4 regions of the Paenibacillus sp. NPDC058177 genome follow, and region 1 is predicted to be linked to each of the others. Evidence: predicted binding sites of a transcription regulator. Region 1 holds the regulator's gene; each other region holds the start of a gene.
The links. Region 1 encodes Rex, which represses fermentation and respiration genes when NADH is low (regulators of the CRP and FNR family bind a similar motif). Its sites were predicted from a motif close to TTGTGAAATATTTCACAA; they were not measured.
Positions count from the first base shown of each region.

Region 1 (5,031 bases):
ACTATTTGTGTCTGCGCAAGTTTGAACATAAAATAAATAAAAGGGACTTTACGAGTCCGAGGGAAGATGCCATCATTGCCGCGCAGATGATCGTGTGGCTGACTCAGAGTGAATCCGGGGATGACGAGGAGCTGAACCTCGGCGGACGCGGCGGGGATTTCTGGGAGACGGTAGCAAGCGACACCGATTCGTGCCTGGGCCGTGCTTGCCCTTGGTTCCGCAAGTGCTATTACCACCGGGCCAAGCATGAGGCCGGTATTGCGGACGTGGTAATTACGAACCATTCCAAGCTGTTTGCAGATGTGAAGGCTGGACATCAATTGTTGCCAGCCTATGAGCATCTGGTTATTGATGAGGCCCATCATCTGGAGGATGTAGCCGGGAAGCATCTCGGCATGCACATGAAGCATTTCACAGTGTCACATACTCTCGGTAGACTCTACAAGGACAGCCGTAACGGACAGCTTCCGGCCTTGCGTCAGATTCTGCAAACTTCCGGTAGCGAGCAGGCTTCCGAATGGAGTGTCATCATTGACAGGCTTTATCCGGACTTGCTTACGGTGAAGGAGACATGGGATGTATTAAGCGAGAGGCTGTACACTCTCCTGCCGGAGCGCAGCGATGCGGCCGCAGGGGAAGCGGGACAGCTTGTGCTTCGTCTCCAGCCGGGAAGCAAGCCGAAGGACTGGGAAGAGCTGGCGGCATTAGAGAATACAATGCACCTGAGCCTCAGCGAAGTCATCCGTAAGGGTGAGAAGATGCTGAGCGAGATGCGTGAACAGGAGGGTCAGTCCAGCTCGGACAGTCTGGTGACCGATCTTGGGGGTCTCTTTAAGGATTTGGGCGCCATTCGCGAACAGGTGCGCTTCTTTATGAATCTGAACGACGTGAATGTTGTCTATTGGCTGGAAGCCAGCACTAATTATCGCAGCAAGTCCCTGCAACTCTATGCGGTGCCTGTCGATGTCAGTGCCCAGCTTAAGGAGCTGTTCTTCGACAAGAAGAACAGCATCGTGCTGACCTCGGCCACATTGTCGGTCGATAAATCATTCCAATTCATGATTGACAATCTGGGGCTCGGAGAGGCAGCGGAGCAGGGGCGTCTGATGACCTCGCTGCTGCCTTCTCCGTTCAAGTACCGTGAACAGGCCCTGCTGGTCATTCCGCGCGACTTCCCGAGCGTTAAGGGCAGCATAGGCGATGCCCGCTTTGTGGACACGCTGGTGCAATCACTGGCGGAGGCTGCGGTAATCACACGCGGACGGATGCTGGTGCTGTTCACTTCTTACCGTATGCTGCGCCAGGTCTATGATCCCCTGAAGGAAGCTCTGGCTTCACAGGATATCAGTGTACTGGGCCAGGGAGTCGAAGGTGGAAGCCGTAGCAAGCTGATCCGCCGTTTCCAGGACAGCAACGCTTCTGTGTTGCTTGGCACAAGCAGCTTCTGGGAAGGCGTAGATATTCCGGGCGAGGCTCTAACCTGCCTGGCCATCGTCAGACTGCCGTTTCAGCCGCCGAATCATCCGCTTGCGGAGGCTAAGGCTGAGCTGCTACAGGCGCAGAAGAAGAACCCGTTCATGAAGCTCTCCGTGCCGCAGGCGGTTATCCGCTTCAAGCAGGGCTTCGGCCGTCTCGTTCGGACGGCACAAGACCGGGGGATCGTTATTGTTTATGATACCAGGGTGATTGAATCCTATTACGGTAAATATTTTCTGTATTCGCTGCCCGGTCCCAAGATGGAGCATATGAAGACCGAGCAAATGGTTCCCCGAATTGCAGAATGGCTGGAGGAAGGGGGCAAATAATGCCCCTTTCATTCCTTGTGTAATGCGTTATTTTCAACAATCGGATTAATCTATATAGAACACATTAATGATCTCCGAAGTGTAATTAACGGCATTTTTGTACCCTAATAAGTCTGAAGTTAAGGGTGAATTTAAATTAAGAGCAATAATGTACCTTAAATCTTCCGTAATACGCTTTCGGAGTGCTTTTTTGAAATATAAGATACAATAATGCCCTTATCATCCTTTTTTAGCATTTTTCAAGAAAAATAAGGTACAAAAATACTGTTAGTTGGGGAAACAGAGCCATTTTTCACTGGTTTAAGAAAGCGGATATTGGGGAAGATGGATTTGCGACTTATAGCCTTAACTTCACCAGAGTAACGCTTTGTCTTCTGTTTGAATCTTTATTTCACTTAATCTAGGAGGAGAAAACATGAAATCGGATAAAATCTCGGAGGCGGTGGTACGCAGACTTCCTGTATACCTGCGATTCCTCAACGATCTCCAAAAACGTGAAATCTCGACAGTTTCTTCTCAAGAACTTGGTCAGAAGCTGGATCTTAACCCCGCCCAGATCCGTAAGGATCTGGCTTATTTTGGCGACTTCGGCCGTAAAGGTATCGGTTATGATGTATCTTATCTCATTGAGAAGATCCGCCATATACTGAAACTGGATCAGCAAATTAACGTGGCTCTGGTAGGCGCCGGTAATCTTGGACATGCCTTGTCCAACTACAATGCTTACTTGAAGGACACGATGAAAATAACCGCTATTTTTGATTCTTATGATCCCAAGGTAGGTCAGAAAATCAACTCACTCATTGTACAACCCATGAAGGATCTGGGCAGCACTATCCGTGAGCAGGGCATCCGTATCGGCATTATTACTGTACCGGATACCGAAGCGCAGAATGTAGCTGATATCCTGGTGGAATCCGGTATTGAAGCGATTTTGAACTTTGCACCTGTAATTCTAAAAACGCCAGCGCATATCCGTGTTCATGCGGCCGACTTCACAACCGATTTGCAGAGCCTGGCTTATTATTTGCAAGATGGAAAGGAGGAGATTGGGCATGAGCAGCAGTAAGATTCTTATCCGTAACGGGAAGTTTCTTGTGCCTGGGTCTCCTCTGTCTGTGTTGAACGGCTGTATGATCATTGAGAATGATCTCATCACATACATAGGCGAAGAAGAGCCGTGCCTTGAAGAAGAGCTGCAAGTGATCGATGGCAGCCGTCTGCTGTTCATGCCTGGTCTGGTGAATACCCATGGTCATGCGGCGATGTCGCTGCTGCGCGGCTATGGTGATGACCGGACTCTTCAGGTCTGGATGCAGGAGAAAATGTGGCCAATGGAGGGCAAGTTTACCCCGGATGATATCTACTGGGGAAGCTCGTTATCCATACTTGAAATGATGAAGGGCGGCACGACGACCTTTTTGGACATGTATGACAAAATGGACCGGGTAGCTGAGATTACGGAGCAGTCCGGCATGCGAGGAGTTCTGACACGCGGCGTTATCGGTCTATGTCCGCCGGAGGTACAGGATGTGAAGCTGGCTGATGCTGTCCGGTTCGCTCGCGACTGGCATGGCAAGGCAGACGGCAGAATTACAACGATGCTGTCCCCGCATTCTCCTTATACTTGCCCGCCGGAGTTTTTCGTCAAGTTCGTACAGGCGTCCAATGACCTGGATCTGCCGCTGCATACGCATATGTCGGAGACGAAGCGGGAAGTGGAGCAGAACGTAGAGGAATACGGACTGCGCCCTGTCGAACACTTGGAGAAGCTAGGCATGTTTACACGACCATCGCTAGTCGCGCATGGTGTGCATTTGAATGACGAGGAGATCGGGATTCTGGCCCGTCACCATGTCGGGGTCTCCCATAACCCTGGGAGCAACCTGAAGCTGGCTAGCGGCATTGCCCGGGTTATCGACCTGCTGAATGCAGGTGTCACCGTATCGCTTGGCACGGATAGTGCAGCCAGCAACAACAATCTGGACTTGTTTGAAGAGATGCGTCTGGCAGCTCTTATCCATAAAGGATTCAGCGGTGATCCCACAGCTGTTCCGGCTTCAGAAGCCATGCTGATGGCTACGGAGTACGGTGCGAAGTCACTTTTCCTGGATGGTGTGGGCCGACTTGCTCCCGGCATGAAGGCTGATTTTATTGCCATTGATATCGACCAGCCGCACCTCCTGCCACATACGGATCTGCTCTCACATGCGGTATATTCTGCCAGTGCTAAAGACGTGCTCCATGTCTGGGTGAACGGAAAGCAGATTGTGAAGAACGGGGAGTGCCTAACGTTGGATGAAGAGGCTATCAGACGCAAGGCACAGGAAACTTTTGAAGGTCTGTTGAAGCGGTAGACAGGCGAGGAATAGGCATCACCGCCGCGGAACAAGTAGAAAGGAAGCTGTAACTTGAAAAAGAGGAAAAAATGGATCCTGATAGGAGTGGCAGTGTTTCTGCTCTTGCTGCTCGGCCTAATTCAGTTCTACGCCTTTATCATGAAAGACCAATGGAAAGAACGGGATGCAGCAAAGGAAGTCGCCAAGAGCCGTGCGGGCTTGACTCTAATGGAGAAGGCCCAGAAATCGGTCTGGGATGAAAACTCGGTGTATTGGGTGCTGACAGGGAAAAATGAGGCGGGTACCGAGCTCATGGTGTGGGTTCGCTTTACAACGGACGGTAAAGTTGCTGAGGGCGACAATGTGGTATTCAGCGAAGAACTGAGCAAGGGCACATCGGAGGCTAAAATCAGGTCCATCATCAGCGCACAGCTTCCGGATATTAAGATTCAAAGGCTGCTCCCGGGTGTGTATAACGGGGAATATGCCTGGCAGCTTTTTTATGAACAAGGAGATCGTTATTATTATCAGTTCTACCGCTTTTCTGACGGAACGCCTATCGGAGGGCGTTTCAGTTTGCCGAAGCGCTGAGACTGAACCTCATTGGGCTCTCTTTGCGGATAAAAGTAAGGGGAAGTTAAGTGTGATTTAAGAAAAAACAAACAAGCGAACCGGATGGCGGTTTCGCTTGTTTGCGTTTTGATTAGGGTTTGATATGTTGTCTGATGAGTATCAATAACGAGATTGCTTAACGACGATTTTCACGAGAATTCATGGATCTATTTGGAACGTATTAAAATAACAAACTAGGCCAGGACAAAAGAGAGTCTATAATTAAGAATCCCCGTAGTGAATTAACGGCATTTTTGTACCTTAAATTCTCTGCA
Region 1 covers NZ_JBHVVB010000001.1:22,797-27,827, forward strand. Annotated here, with positions in the region: gene dinG (ATP-dependent DNA helicase DinG) at 1-1,805, shown strand, start outside; gene ACFVU8_RS00140 (redox-sensing transcriptional repressor Rex) at 2,221-2,874, shown strand; gene ACFVU8_RS00145 (amidohydrolase) at 2,861-4,162, shown strand; gene ACFVU8_RS00150 (cell wall elongation regulator TseB-like domain-containing protein) at 4,217-4,735, shown strand.

Region 2 (5,031 bases), on a different contig from region 1:
GCGGCCAAATTGATCGGCCAAGCGCGATGCTGTGAGGATAAGCGCCGCAAAAGCCAGATTGTATCCATTCATTACCCATGAAATTTGCGAGACAGTCCCTCCGAAATGCTTCGTCATCTCTGGCAAAGCAACGTTAATAATCGTCGTGTCCAACAACGCCATAAAAAATCCCAATACGATAGCTGTAAAAGAAAAAATCCTTTTTGTTCGTACACTCATCATCCTCATCCCTCCAAATAACTGAACTTTAGTTCACATTTTAGATTATATGAACTAAAGTTCATGTTTGTCAACGAAAATTGAACCATAGTTCAACTTTCGTTGACACGCTAATTTCCCTCTACTACAATCGTTATAACAGGAGGGAATATACGCTATGAAGGACACAGACGATAAAACAAGAACGCCCCAGCAGGACCGGAGCATCAAAACCAAACAAGCCATTGTTACAGCAGCTATGGAGCTGTTTTCAAATAAGGGGTACCATCAGACTAATACCAAGCAAATAGCCGCCGCTGCAGGCGTTTCTACAGGAAGTTTCTACTCTTATTTCACAGATAAGAAGGCTGTGTTTATAGAAGTGCTGAAGTATTATAACGAAGCACTTCTGAGTCGTGTCGATGCTTCCCTTGCGGAGATTAACTTCGACAATTCTGACAAAAAGGCAGTCATCAGCCACCTTGTCGATAGCCTTATTTTATCGCACCAGGTCTATACAGGATTCCATAAAGAATTGTCTATCATGCAGCTTAGTGATGATGAAATCAAGCGATTAATGGACGAGCAATATAGTGTGGGACGTCAGATTACACTCGGTTACTTACAGTTAGACAAGGAAGAGGTCAATGTCGCGGATGTAGAAGCGGCTGCCATAGTGGTGTTCGAATCCGTAAGCACGGTTGTGGATACCGTCGTCTTTTCCAGCCGAAGCATTGCCGCAGAACGCTTAAAATCAGAGCTGGTCAATATGATTGCGAAATATTTATACGATTAATTGTTGTCATTGAATAGAAAAAAAGGATGCTCCGCAGCCTACGTTCATGGCCGGGAACATCCTTATTTATTCCGAATTATTGTTTAACGATAGTCTTTCCAGAAGTTATGCGGCTGCATATCTTTAGTGATAATCTCGAAGTGATACCCTTCCTTCTTCAGCGTCTCCAGAATTTGCGGCAGCACCTTCAGTGTGGCCTTCTGGTCATGCATCAGAATGATCGGGTTGCTCTGCGACTTCTTCAGATTATGAACCTGACTCATAACGGTGTTGTAGATTTTGGCGCTGTTCTCCTTGTACTTCCAGTCGTCCGAGTCTACATTCCAGTCCCAGAGGTGATACCCTTGCGTCAGAACCTTGTCTCTAAATGCATTGGTGAAATAAGGCTTACTGCCGTATGGCGGACGAATCAGGGAAGTACCCGTCCCAGTGATTTTCTTCAGGATGGCATTGTCGTTGTTCATTTCACCAAGAGCAGCGGCCGGGGAAGCGTAGAACTTCTCCTTACGGTGCGTCATTCCATGCAGGCCAAGACCATGGCCTTCCTTCGCAGTACGCTTAACCTGTTCAGGATAGGTGTTCATTTTCGGACCCAGCATGAAGAACGTCGCCTTCACCTTATACTTTGCCAGGATATCGAGCAGTTGCGTAGTGGTAGCCGACGGCCCATCATCAAAGGTCATGTAAACCGTTGTTCCTGGCTTTCCTGAATTAACAGGCGTAGTGGTCCCCGACGTTGTTGGGGTCTGAGAGCCAGTCCCAGTCATCGGCTGCAATTCCTTCTTATACTGGTTAACAAATGCCGCATCATTAAGTTTGGCTGCACTGTTCTGTACTCTCAGTAAATATTGCTCCGGAACATAGGAAATAGTATACCCCAGGAGTGCTGATACTCGTACCGGAACCATGAGCTTGCCACCACGTAGAAAGGTATCCATCGCGACCTTGCTTCCATTATTCAGCGTAGCTGTGGCATGGTCGTTCAACAGCTTGAGCGAAGAGCCTCCGGCATTCACACTGATTCCATCAGACAGCCCGTTCAGCGTCCAGCCCAATTCCTGCGCCAAATCTCGCAGCGGAACATAATAAGTATCTTTTACAGATACAGCCTCGATTCCGGTCAGTTTATCATTAACCCCTAGCTTCAGGGCTTGCAAGCCAGCAGCCTCACTTTCATGAACCCATCCTAAACTTACAAAAAATGCAATGAATAATAGCAACAACTTTTTAGTAGACACCGGCAGGATCTCCCTATCTATGTATATTTTCTATTACTCTACCATAGATACATAGAATGAAATTTGAGAGATTGTAACCAAGTGCATAAAAAGTTGTTACCAATTAGACACTATATTAAGTTCAGCGTATTTTTTCAAAAAATAGCGCAACTTTCGTCGAATCCTGTCACAGCAATAAAAAAGCGGTTAAAAACCGCATATTTGGAGCAAAATAATTGTGGCGAAATTAGTAACATTAGTGAATTATTGAACAAATTTCGAACAATTAAAAATATCCACAAAACAGCGTCACTACAGTGATCTATATCACATCATTAGAGAGTTGTAACAATTCCAACACAAATATTTAACGAGATCGCCATATTTAAGGACGCAAATAGGAAAAATGATAAAATATGTCTTTTGCAATCTACCCTCGGACTTCTTACTATATATAGAGGTTAATGATTTCGGCTAAAGATGAAGAATTATTGAAGGAAGGAGTTCAACATGAACAAAAAAGGGCCGTTATACGCTTTGTTCCTCAGCCTGATTCTCCTCCTGCCGGGTTGCAGTTCCATAACTGTATTGAACCCGAAAGGTCCGGCTGCAAGAACGATCTCAGACACGATCATCCTCTCCATACTGGTGATGCTCGGCGTTCTGGCTGTTGTCTACATTTTATACATCTTTGTTATTGTGAAGTACCGAGCGAAAAAGAGCAACGAGGGGTACATTCCACCACATGAAGAGGGCAATAAATGGCTGGAGGCGATTTGGATTGCCATTCCAATCATCATTGTATCTTTCCTTTCTGTGGTAACTGTAAAATCAACAAGCGCTGTAGAGAACGTTGCTGCAGATTATAAAAACCAGAAACCGCTTGTGATTTACGCCTCATCCTCGAACTGGAAATGGCATTTCAGCTATCCGGAGGAAGGCATTGAAACCGTGAACTACGTGAACATTCCTGTTCACCGCGCTGTAGAGTTCAGACTGTACTCTTTCAGCAGTATCACCAGCTTCTGGGTTCCTCAGCTCGCAGGGCAAAAATATGCGATGAATGACATGCTCACAACCCTTCATCTTTCAGCTGACACCGTGGGTTCCTATCTCGGCAGAAACTCGAACTTTAGCGGTAAGGGCTTCGCCCACATGGAATTTGAAACACTCGTCATGCCACAGAAAGATTATGATGGTTGGGTAAAGGATGTTAAGGAAACCGCACAACCGCTGACAGAGGATGAATTCAAGACATTGCTGAAGACCGATTTTGTTGGACGCAAAACCTACTCCTCTACCCACTTAACCTTCAGTCCGCCTCCAGGCAACCATGGTGATCATATGAGCCATGACGGCATGGAAATGGATATGGATAACGGCAATATGGAGCATAAGGAGAACAAAAAAATTCACCCATCTCCGGCGCCTTCTAGTGAGACCATATTTGACGGCAAACCCGATACAGAGGTTCAGCCGGTAGACGAGAGTACACACGAAGGACACCACTAGGCTCTATTGCCAGTGTGAATACCTGAAAGGAGTCATCCCTAATGGATTTGGAAAAGTTTAAGGTTCACGGAGGGGTCCTAATCTACGGAGCTATGGTCAGTATTGCGCTGGCCACGCTGGCGATTATCATTGGACTCACCGTTTTCAAGAAGTGGGGCTACCTTTGGCGCGAATGGTTGACTACAGTTGACCATAAACGCATCGGGGTTATGTATATCCTGGCTGCCCTGCTGATGCTGTTCCGCGGCGGTATCGACGCGCTTATGATGCGTCTGCAGACCGCAGCACCAGAAATGAAATTTCTCGACGCACAGCACTATAACGAGGTCTTTACCACGCACGGTCTGATCATGATTCTCTTCATGGCCATGCCATTTATCATCGGTCTGATGAACGTTATCGTGCCGTTACAAATCGGCGCAAGAGACGTGGCATTCCCGCGTCTGAACGCTGTCAGCTTCTGGCTCTTCTTCTTCGGAGCGATGCTGCTGAACATCTCCTTTGTTATCGGGGGATCGCCGGATGCCGGCTGGTCCGCATACTTCCCGCTGGCAAGCATTGAATTCAGCCCAACGGTAGGTAACAACTACTACTCTCTAGCGCTGCAGATCTCTGGTATCGGTACAATGTTAACAGGGGTTAACTTCATCGTAACCATCCTGAAGATGCGTGCACCAGGCATGAAGTTGATGCGCATGCCAATGTTCACCTGGTCTGTTCTGATCACCAACGTTATCATCGTATTCGCCTTCCCGGTGCTTACGATAGCACTGGCGCTGATGATGTTCGACCGCTTGTTCGGCTCTCAATTCTTTACGATGGCCAACGGCGGTATGGATATGCTATGGGCCAACCTCTTCTGGGTATGGGGACACCCTGAGGTATATATCGTTATTTTGCCGGCCTTCGGTATTTATAGTGATATCATCTCTACCTTCTCCAAAAAGAACCTGTACGGATATACATCCATGGTTGCAAGTATGGTCGTTATCTCGCTACTGTCCTTCCTGGTATGGGCTCACCACTTCTATACCATGGGTCAAGGCGTAATGGTCAACAGCTTCTTCTCCATCACTACGATGGCGATTGCTGTACCGACAGGGGTTAAAATATTCAACTGGCTATTCACGCTCCGAAAAGGGCGAATAACCTTTACCACACCGATGCTCTACACCTTAGCGTTTATCCCGATCTTTACAATCGGTGGGGTTACAGGCGTCATGCTGGCAATGGCCAGCGCCGACTATCAGTACCACAACACCATGTTCCTGGTAGCGCATTTCCACTACGTTCTGATTCCGGGTGCCG
Region 2 covers NZ_JBHVVB010000008.1:201,878-206,908, forward strand. Annotated here, with positions in the region: gene ACFVU8_RS25665 (MFS transporter) at 1-222, opposite strand, end outside; gene ACFVU8_RS25670 (TetR/AcrR family transcriptional regulator) at 377-994, shown strand; gene ACFVU8_RS25675 (polysaccharide deacetylase family protein) at 1,078-2,232, opposite strand; gene qoxA (cytochrome aa3 quinol oxidase subunit II) at 2,722-3,723, shown strand; gene qoxB (cytochrome aa3 quinol oxidase subunit I) at 3,765-5,031, shown strand, end outside.
Region 2: qoxA (cytochrome aa3 quinol oxidase subunit II) is a predicted target of Rex. The motif match lies at 2,469-2,486, and genes of this name have one in related genera.

Region 3 (5,031 bases), on a different contig from region 1:
ACTTGAGCCTGTCATGAAACAAATTTCTGTATGGGCCGAGAGCTGGGTTGAGTAGCTTGCATCCGGTCAATGACTTGTAGATAGCCTCTTTCTCCTGTATTGGAGAGGGGCTTTTTTCAACCTCTGATAGCTCAGCTATGGTATTCAGGTCTGTCCAACTATGAAATTACTTATTTACTTAAAATTGGATAGGGAATGGTTGCACAAAGTCGAGATTTGTGTAATATAATAGAAAAAACATTGCCCATACTTCGTGGGGATGATTTCCAATCGCATGTTTTGTCCTGTTGTCCGGCCTAAGTATTCTCTAGTCAGCCCGGGTACCACGTTGCTGCTTGAGATGCATGCTTTAGATTCAGCACAACTAACAGGAGGCGAGAAGATGAAGACTACCCTGTTTTCCCGGGAAATAACGTATGGAAAAAAGGATGTTGCCGAGCTGGAGGCTGCTTCGATTAAGGTGCAGCTTATTTATGACAAGACACTGTTTATGCTTCACAGCCATCTTCCTAAGTCCGTGTGGGATGCGTGGATCGGTGTGCCTTACAATATTATTTCTTCCCTTTATAAGGGAGATAACGATGGTGGAACTGTTTTTCAGAAGTGGATTCAAGGTCCGTCCGGCTTTAAATGTATCGGTTGTGAACGTCACTGCCTGGAATCTACGTCACCTCCCGCTGAGATTCGTCCATCCGGCGTACAGCGGAAGTACAAATTCCACAATGGCATCAGACAAAGCATGGTACTTCAGGCTGTAATCTGGTCCATGTATGAGAATACGATATTGTTCGAACCCTTTTTGGGCGGGGAGCCCTTTTTGACTGAAGAGGATCTGGATACGATCTCCTCTTACTTCGTGCCAACCTATCTGAGCAAATTCCCTTTGCTTGAGCGCTCGAAGCCCTGTAAAGAGTATAAGGATCAGCATATTCGCGTGTACCAGGAATGGATCTCAGCACCCGATGTGGTCCTGCAATGGGATGGCGGGCTGACGGAAGGTCGATGGATGACTGGTGTTTATATGGATCATGCCCGGTTTGCCGGACTCGGCCCTTATGTGAAGGATGCCAAAGGCAAGCGTACGTATATGCAGGCCTTTGTTCAATAAAACGTTTCAATTGCTGTGTGCTAAATCACAAGTCAAGGTTTCTGTCGGAGGTAAAGTGGAAGGGTAGACCAACCTGAACCGCCAACCGAAGGAGGAACCCACAATTATGAGACAACCTATGAATAGAGTTTCAGCCTCCCGGCCAACGCCGGAGAGCAGTTTTAGCAATGAAACTTGGGTAAGAGATGTAGTACTGCTATTTCCTAAATCTGCGGATTATTTTAAAGTTAATCGAATTGATTTCTGCTGCGGTGGAGATAGACCGCTTGGAGAAGCTGTCACTGAACGGGGATTGGACAAGGATGCTGTGCTTGCCGACCTGAACAAACTGCTGATGGAACATCCGGTTCTGGAAGAAGAAACAGTATGGAACTATGCTCCTTCCTCTGAACTGATTCAGCATATTGTGGATAAGCATCATCATTACCTGCGTCAGGAATTGCCTCTAATCGCACAGAATGTCAACAAAGTATTTCGCGTTCATGGAGGAAGCTCTCCACATTTGGCCCAGCTACACGAGCTGTTCCACAAGCTGATGGATGAACTGCTTGACCATACAGCTAAGGAAGAGGATACTCAGTTCCCTAGGATTTTGGCATATAGTGCTGATTCGGGAGCAGCCAGCTTGACAGAATTACGTGCTGCTCTGGCTGAGCTGGAGGATGAGCATGATGCTGCAGGCGATATTTTACGACAGATTCGCAAGATTACTGAGGATTTTACACCTCCGGAACACGCGTGCACTACGTATCGATTGACCTATGCGCGCCTAGAAGAGTTAGAAGGAATGACGTTTGAACATATTCATCTGGAGAACAACATCCTTTTTCCCAGATATCATATAGAAGCAGAGTTTGCATAGAGTCCCTTCGGGGACTCTTTTTTATTCTATCAATAGGAATAATCTCCTGATTTTGCATTGAGAACATGGCTGGCTTCGGTTATCCTAAAATGAGACGAAATACGAAGTGATTACAGCCTGAGACACTACTAGCGGATGTTGTCGGGAAGATAAGGCGGTGCTGGAAATGCCCATGGTAGGGTTGGGGCGTTTGTTGCTAGGAGTGATTATTATTATGACCTTGGGGGGATGCTCCTCCGCTCTAGGTACCAAAGCGGAAATGGTTACAGAGCCTGTGGGGCCGACATTCTCTTTAATGGTTGGCGGCAGAGAACTGGCTGACAGCACAGAAAGATTGTTGAGCGGCACTTATAGAAAAGGAATCACGATTCTTGAACTGTTGCAGGGCAGCGGTATTGCTGTATTTGCGGAAGACAGACAGAAGATTCTCGCTGTAAGCAATGTGTCCCTGGGGCCAGAAATGGAATGGGAAGTACAAATGGACGGCAAGGTAATCAGTAATACGAATTGGAAGAGCAGTCCCGTTAATTCAAGCGCACGTGTTGTGATTATGGCAAAGTCGGATGCCGGAGGCAAAGACCCGGATTCAGTCTTCCTATACGTGAACGGTGGGAGTGAGCAGGAGAACCTGACACATATATACGTAATGAGCTTTACAAGTGATCTCTCTGTGAGAAGCCTGCTGAAAAGCTGCGGAATGGTTCAACTGTCGGAAGACAACCAGAGAATACAGGCGGTGAAGGGACATACACCACTGTCCAGTGAAATATGGAAATTGCGAGTAAATGGAAAAAAGCTGCTGGACAACGGGATGGACATGAAACTTCGGCCGATGGATGAGTTGGAGATTTCCTTAGGGTTGCGATAATAACAATACATAACGGCCAGATCGCCTATTAGAAAAAGGGGGTCTGGCTATTTCATTTGCGTTCATCAGGGATTGTTATAGATAAGATGAACATAAGATTCCAACGTATGCTTGTCGTCACTACGGTGGAATGTTTGGACTTCCGGTCGCTGTTGTCACCAGATTTCTTCCTTGTAAACCGCTTGTAGCGGTTGAAATCTGGCTACAGCCCATGCTTCCGATGCTAGCATTCCTACGGAAAGCTTTCAGACGAGTGCTTCGCTCCTACAGTTCCAAACCTCCCCCTTCGTTCCTCCTCGCTATTTGTTACTTTCTGTTGTTCATCTTATATAGATGGTTAGTTGTTAAATATATTGTGAAAGTATTCACAAATACTGTGACTGCAATCACAATCACGGTTTAAATTTGAAATGTATACTTTCAGTATATGGAAGTAACAAGAGAGCATGCAGAAGCATTGAGGAGGTACCTAACCATGACAGCAAGCAGAGAAAAGTTGGTATTAGTCGGCAACGGGATGGCTGGAATTGGCACTGTGGAGCAGATTTTAAAGCTTGGCGGTGCGTATGAGATTACCGTGATCGGTAGTGAACCTCACCCTAATTACAACCGTATCATGCTTTCTTATGTTCTTGAAGGCAGCAAGACTACCGAGGATATTATTCTAAATAATTGGAACTGGTACGAAGACAATGGGATTACGCTGCATACGGGAACAACAGCTACGCGCATCGATACAGCATCACGCCAGATCTACACGGACAGCGGTTTGGTGATTCCGTACGACAAGGCAATCATTGCCACTGGATCGAATTCGTTCATTCTGCCGGTTCCGGGCAGCGACAAGGAGGGAGTAGTAGGCTTCCGCGATATTGCGGATTGTGAGGCTATGCTGGAGGCAGCGCAGCAGTATAACAAAGCAGCTGTAATTGGCGGGGGACTGCTCGGACTGGAAGCGGCCAAAGGGCTGGTCAATCTGGGCATGGATGTCACTGTCGTGCATCTGATGGAAGATTTGATGGAGCGCCAGCTGGATCGGAGCGCATCTTCAATGCTGCAAGCCGAACTGGAGCGCCAAGGCGTGAAGTTTGCGATGGGTATGCAGACGGTAGAGCTGACCGGCGGGCAGAGGGTAAGTGGGCTGCGCTACAGTGATGGCAGTGAGCTGGCGGCTGATTTTGTGGTCATGGCTGTCGGGATTAAGCCGAACGTGCAGTTGGCGAGAGACAGTGGGCTTGAAGTTAACCGCGGCATTGTTGTGAATGACTATCTTCAGACCTCCGCAGTGGGAGTATATTCTGTGGGCGAGTGTACGGAGCACCGGGGTGTATGCTATGGCCTCGTCGCGCCGTTGTTTGAGCAGGGGATGGTGCTTGCGAAGCATTTGTGCAATGTAGACACGAAGCCATATGAAGGTTCCGTGGTATCGACTAAGCTGAAGATTTCCGGTGTGGATGTATTTTCTGCTGGCGAATTCATAGATACCCCCGAACATACGGTGATCTCTGCCAAAGATGAATGGAAACGAACATATAAGAAGATTTTGCTGAAAAATAATATTATCGTCGGCGCTGTTCTGTTCGGAGATGTGACAGAATCGGCCAACTTACAGAAGCTTGTGAAGCAAGGCGCGGAGATGACGGATGATATCTATGCCGAGGTTATGGGAACCGGCTGCTGCGGAAATGGGGAGGCCAAAAAGGGCTTATCTGTGGAATCTATGGCCGATGAAGAAATCGTCTGCGGCTGCAACGGTGTGACGAAGAAAGCTATTGTAGATGCGGTAACCGAGAACGGCTTCACGACGGTGGACGAGATCAAGGCCTGCACAGGCGCAACCCGTTCTTGCGGCGGCTGCAAACCTGTGGTTGAGCAGATTTTGCAATTTGTACTTGGTGACAGTTTCCAGCAAAGTGCCAAACAGGGCATTTGCACCTGTACTTCCCTGAACCGCGATGAGATCGTGGCAGAGATTCACGCCAAAGGTCTAAAAACCAGTAAAGAGGTCATGCATGTGCTGGGCTGGGCCCAGGAGGAGGGCTGCTCCAAGTGCCGTCCTGCTATTAACTATTATTTGGGTATGACTTATCCCGACACCTATGAGGATGAGAAGGAATCACGCTTTGTCAATGAGAGAATGGGAGCCAATATCCAGAAGGACGGTACCTATACTGTAATTCCGCGGATGTACGG
Region 3 covers NZ_JBHVVB010000002.1:235,873-240,903, reverse strand. Annotated here, with positions in the region: gene ACFVU8_RS11155 (winged helix-turn-helix transcriptional regulator) at 1-55, shown strand, start outside; gene ACFVU8_RS11150 (hypothetical protein) at 383-1,108, shown strand; gene ric (iron-sulfur cluster repair di-iron protein) at 1,215-1,970, shown strand; gene ACFVU8_RS11140 (hypothetical protein) at 2,137-2,838, shown strand; gene nirB (nitrite reductase large subunit NirB) at 3,314-5,031, shown strand, end outside.
Region 3: nirB (nitrite reductase large subunit NirB) is a predicted target of Rex. The motif match lies at 3,192-3,209, and genes of this name have one in related genera.

Region 4 (5,031 bases), on a different contig from region 1:
AATACCAGACCCAGAATTAAATAGATCGTTGTAAAAGAAATCACCGAGAATAATACCTGTCCGCTCGTGATATTAGGCGACACACTGTCTTTGGTCTGCATCAAGCCGAATACCGTCCACGGCTGGCGGCCAAATTCAGTCATAACCCAGCCCGCTGTATTGGCGATTGGCGGAAGCAGCAGTCCCCAGAACATGAACCGCATGAACCAGGTGTTCGGACGGTCCATCTTTTTACGCCAGATCAAGTAAATCGCATACAGACCAAGCACGATCATTGCCGTACCCGCAGCGACCATGATCCGGAAGCTCCAGAAGGTGGTCCGTACCGGAGGAATATAATCCCCAGGTCCGTACTGCTGCTCATACTCTGCTTGCAATTGGTTCATCCCTTTAACTTCACCGGAGAACTTACTGTAAGACAGGAAGCTAAGCAAATACGGGATTTTGAATTCACCGCTGTTAGTCTTGTTCGTAGGGTCAATATTCGCCCACACCGTCCAAGGTGCAGGATCGCCGCTCTCGCCCCATAGTCCTTCGGAAGCCGCCATTTTCATCGGCTGAGTCTCTACCAGGTATTGCGCCTGAGCATGTCCTGCCACCGCTACACCCACCGAAGAGATAATGCCGACAATCGCTGCAATTTGAAAAGATTTCTTAAAGAAAGATACTTCCTGCTTCTTCAGCAGCTTGTAGGCACTGATACCCGTTACAAGGAACGCGCCTGTAGCGTACGCCGCCAGTACCGTATGTGGGAATTCCACAAGTAATTGTCCGTTCGTAATGAGAGCGAAGATATCATTCATTTCAGCACGTCCATTATTGATCGTGAAGCCCACCGGATGCTGCATGAATGAGTTAGCGGTCAGAATCCAGAACGCCGACATCATCGTACCAAAAGCAACCATCCAGATGGAGAGCAAATGCACCTTCTTAGAGACTTTGTCCCAGCCGAAGATCCATAGCCCGATGAATGTAGACTCCAGGAAAAAAGCCAGTAGAGCTTCCACGGCCAGCGGTGCACCGAACACGTCACCAACGAATCGTGAATAATCGGACCAGTTCATCCCGAACTGGAATTCCTGCAGAATACCTGTAACTACCCCGACTGCAAAATTTATGAGGAATAGCTTTCCCCAGAATTGCGCCATTCTCTTGTACTCTTCATCGCCTTTTCTTACATACATAGTCTCCATGATGGCAATCAAAAGCGCTAGCCCAATAGACACCGGCACAAAGAAATAGTGAAAAATTGTCGTCGACGCAAATTGAATACGTGACAGCATGATTGTATCCATATTTCTCCCCTTCCCTCTCCCTTATCAATACGTCTATTTTGTCAAAAATTTTAAGGGAACTGTGTGATGTAAATCACATTATACGCTCTATTTTTGCTATAAAAATAATAATTTTGTGACAAATATCACAAAGTAGTGACAAAAAAACAAAAAAAATAAGACGGTTTAACCGTCTCGGAGTTTGTGCGTTATTCTATACTAAGCTTGGCTCATAAAGGCGCCGGTCACGTAATGGAAATACCCTTCTTCAGCGACTTCAGATCACCGTTGGAATTGAGCAGCAGCGGCAGCATCTTCATACTGCGGACCATTGGAGCGTTGCAGAGACGACAAGAAGGCACAGTGTCAAAAGCAAAATTGTCCCTCATCCATCCATTGCACCCCTCGTTAGTACAGGCCCAAATCGCGGTATTCTCTTCCGGGATTTCCTCCACGGGTTTCTTCCGGTAGTTCATTGCCGTTCCTCCTTCCTTTATGTCACAAGTGGATTAACGATACATGATACCCCAAAATGTTAAGATTTATGCTTACACCTCTATAATAATAAGAAAAGCCCCAGTACGGAGCCCTTACAAAGGTTGTTGAGTTCTGTTAAAAAAAGACCGTCCCAACTTTCAACAAGCGGGGACGGTACCTTCTATTATTACAGTTTTACAACGTTTTCGGCTTGTGGACCACGGTTGCCTTGAACAACGTTGAATTCAACGCGTTGGCCTTCGTCCAAAGTTTTGAAGCCTTCGCCAGTGATCGCACTGAAGTGTACGAATACGTCGCTACCGCCTTCAACTTCGATAAATCCGAATCCTTTTTCAGCGTTGAACCATTTAACTGTACCTGTTTGCATGTGTGTAACCTCCACAAATTTAAATTAATATGTTCTTTTTATCTTCAAACAAAGAAAAAATTCACACATTGAAAAAGGTTGTATATTACTTAACTTGACAGCCCTTTTCAACACGAGAATTAGGTATCAAATGTATGATTGTTCTCATAGTACCACACCTTCGAAGTAAAGGCAAGCTGACCCATCCGAATATCACCGTTTTTTCCCACAAAAGGCTGACTTCCCAATGTAAGGGCTGTCAGCCTGGCTGGTCATGACTGCTATATCATTATATACCATTTCTGAAGGTTTTATTCCTCAGGCTTCTCCAAAAGTTTTACCGATACCTGCTTTAGAACCCCGTTTCTGTAAAAAGTAATCTGTAATTCATCACCGATCTTAGTGTGATTATACAAATACTTCCGCAGTGAAAGGGTAGACGTAATGGGCTCTCCGTCAAATTTTGTGATAACGTCGTTGAACTGGAGTCCCGCAACCTTTGCCGGTCCAACAGCATCGAGTACAACTACACCGTCTTTAACAGCCACAGGCAGATTCAGCTCCTTGCGCTGGTCTTCGGCCAACGGGACATAAGGATTGTTCAGATCCACCGTGTAGACGCCCAGATAGGATCGTGAGATCTTACCCTTGCTGGTTAGCTCATCTGCCGTCTCCATAACATGATTGGTCGGTATGGCAAAGCCAAGCCCTTCTACGCCGGTATCCGAAATTTTCATCGTATTGATCCCGATCACCTTGCCGTTGAGATCAACTAGTGCGCCACCACTGTTACCTTCATTGATCGCCGCATCGGTCTGAATGACCTCCTGCTCCCAGTCGTACACACCATCCTGGTTGAGCGATACGGGAATCTTCCTCTCCGTATAGCTTATAATACCGGAAGTTAGCGTATCACCAAGACCAAGTGGATTGCCGATAGCTATGACGGTCTCCCCAAGACGCAGCTTGGAAGAGTCACCTATCTGAGCGATGGTGTTGATGCCCTTGGCATCAATCGACAGCACAGCAATATCGGTTACTTTATCTGCGCCGACCAGCTCCGCTCTGCGGGTCTCTCCAGACACCGTAACAATCTCCAGCTTGCCTGCACCCTGAACAACATGGTTATTGGTAATGATGTAGGCCTTGTTGGCATCTTTTTTATAAATAACTCCGGAACCCAGTGATGACTGATCCAGAATATTCTCTTCCTTGTTGTCTTCCTTATGGTTAACAATGCTCACTACGGCAGGACGAACCATCGCCGCCGCCTGAATAATACGATCATAAGGATCGCCACTGCTCGGCGTCACGTTCTCAATGACGGTAGACCCTGCTGCTCTCTCCGGCGCCCAATGCCCGGTCACCAGGCTGAACAGCAATACTGCTACCACCGCACTGATTACAGAGCTAAGTGCAGAGATTTGCCATGTTGAGAGACTCCGGCGCGATCTGCTAGTTCGCCAACCCCGTGACAAGCCTTTGGATTTATCCTGTTCTCTGCTCCGCCGTGGTACCTTCGTTGAATAGAAATCATCATCAAACAATCCCAACGGTAATCCTCTCCCCTCTATTGCTACTGCATTCATACCTGAACGCCAAGCAACACCCGAACGGCTTCGTACTCTTCTAAGACTCCAAAGAGTGCCAAAAGGTTTCACTTTATCCATTCACCCAAATAGGCGGGTTCCAAGCGTAGGGGTCTCATATTCTTTCAATCAGGGAATATTTTACGACTTAAAAGACTACAATAGTAGAAAGCTCCAATTGTCACTTACGCCTAAACGCTCTGTATTGATTGTATCACAGGCGGGCACGCTTTCGCGGATTTTCCGCCGTAATTATTCTGCACATTTTTCCCAAACCCCTATCTCATCCCCAAAGGAGGTGCAAAGAAATGGAATCCTCTTCGATAAGCATGGATTTGGTGCAATTTATGGGTAAGCTCGGTGATTTAAAAGATGAGCATTACCATATGACACTTGCCCTCAGCGCCATCATCGAGCTGTTGATCGACAAGGGCCTGATCACCCGTCAGGAACTGGAGCACAAGACGGCCGAACTGGACCAGCTTATGGCTGGCTCACCATATCCCATGGCGTAGGACGGTCATAATATGTCTCGCACAGCTTGAACTCACTATCCTTGTAGAAGCAGCCCCGGTCCTCCATGGCGCCGCGTACAGACATCTTCGCTAGATCCATCATGTTATGATCCAGGCTCAAGTGTGCCAGATAGGTGCGTTTCGTCCGCCCCGTCAGGATTTCACTCAGGGCTGCGCCTGCAGCTTCGTTAGAGAGGTGGCCCATGTCGCCGAGAATACGGCGTTTGGTATTCCACGGATAGCGTCCCATCCTCAGCATCTCGATATCATGGTTAGCCTCTAGCACCAGCACATCAGAATCGGCAATCGCCATCCTTACCTTATCGCTGACATACCCCAGGTCTGTAGCCACGCATAGCTTCTCTTTGCCATCATAAAAGTTGTAGCCCACCGGCTCTGCTGCATCATGAGAGATTGCGAACGACTCTACGCGCAGGCTGCCAAAATCCCTCTGTTGTCCGGTCTCCATAATAATGCGATGATGGTCCGGTATTTTCCCGATGCCCTTCTCGATTGCCCTCCAGGTATTGGTGTTGGCGTAGATGGGGAGCTCATACTTGCGGGCCATAGCCCCGAGCCCCTTGATATGATCAGAATGCTCGTGGGTCACCAGAATTCCGTCTATATCCTGCCCGGTCAGCTCACGCATGCCCAATAGTTCGTCAATCCGCTTCGCGCTAAGACCCGCATCAATCATCAGCGTCGTCTCCCCATTACGCACCACAGTCACGTTACCTGTAGAACCGCTGGACAATACTGAAAAAGATATCCCCATGTTTACTACTCCTTCTATCCTGAAATCACGATAT
Region 4 covers NZ_JBHVVB010000004.1:51,364-56,394, reverse strand. Annotated here, with positions in the region: gene ACFVU8_RS17495 (cytochrome ubiquinol oxidase subunit I) at 1-1,295, opposite strand, end outside; gene ACFVU8_RS17490 (cold-shock protein) at 1,520-1,750, opposite strand; gene ACFVU8_RS17485 (cold-shock protein) at 1,939-2,139, opposite strand; gene ACFVU8_RS17480 (S1C family serine protease) at 2,430-3,671, opposite strand; gene ACFVU8_RS17475 (hypothetical protein) at 4,016-4,222, shown strand; gene ACFVU8_RS17470 (MBL fold metallo-hydrolase) at 4,191-4,997, opposite strand.
Region 4: ACFVU8_RS17495 (cytochrome ubiquinol oxidase subunit I) is a predicted target of Rex. The motif match lies at 1,409-1,426, and genes of this name have one in related genera.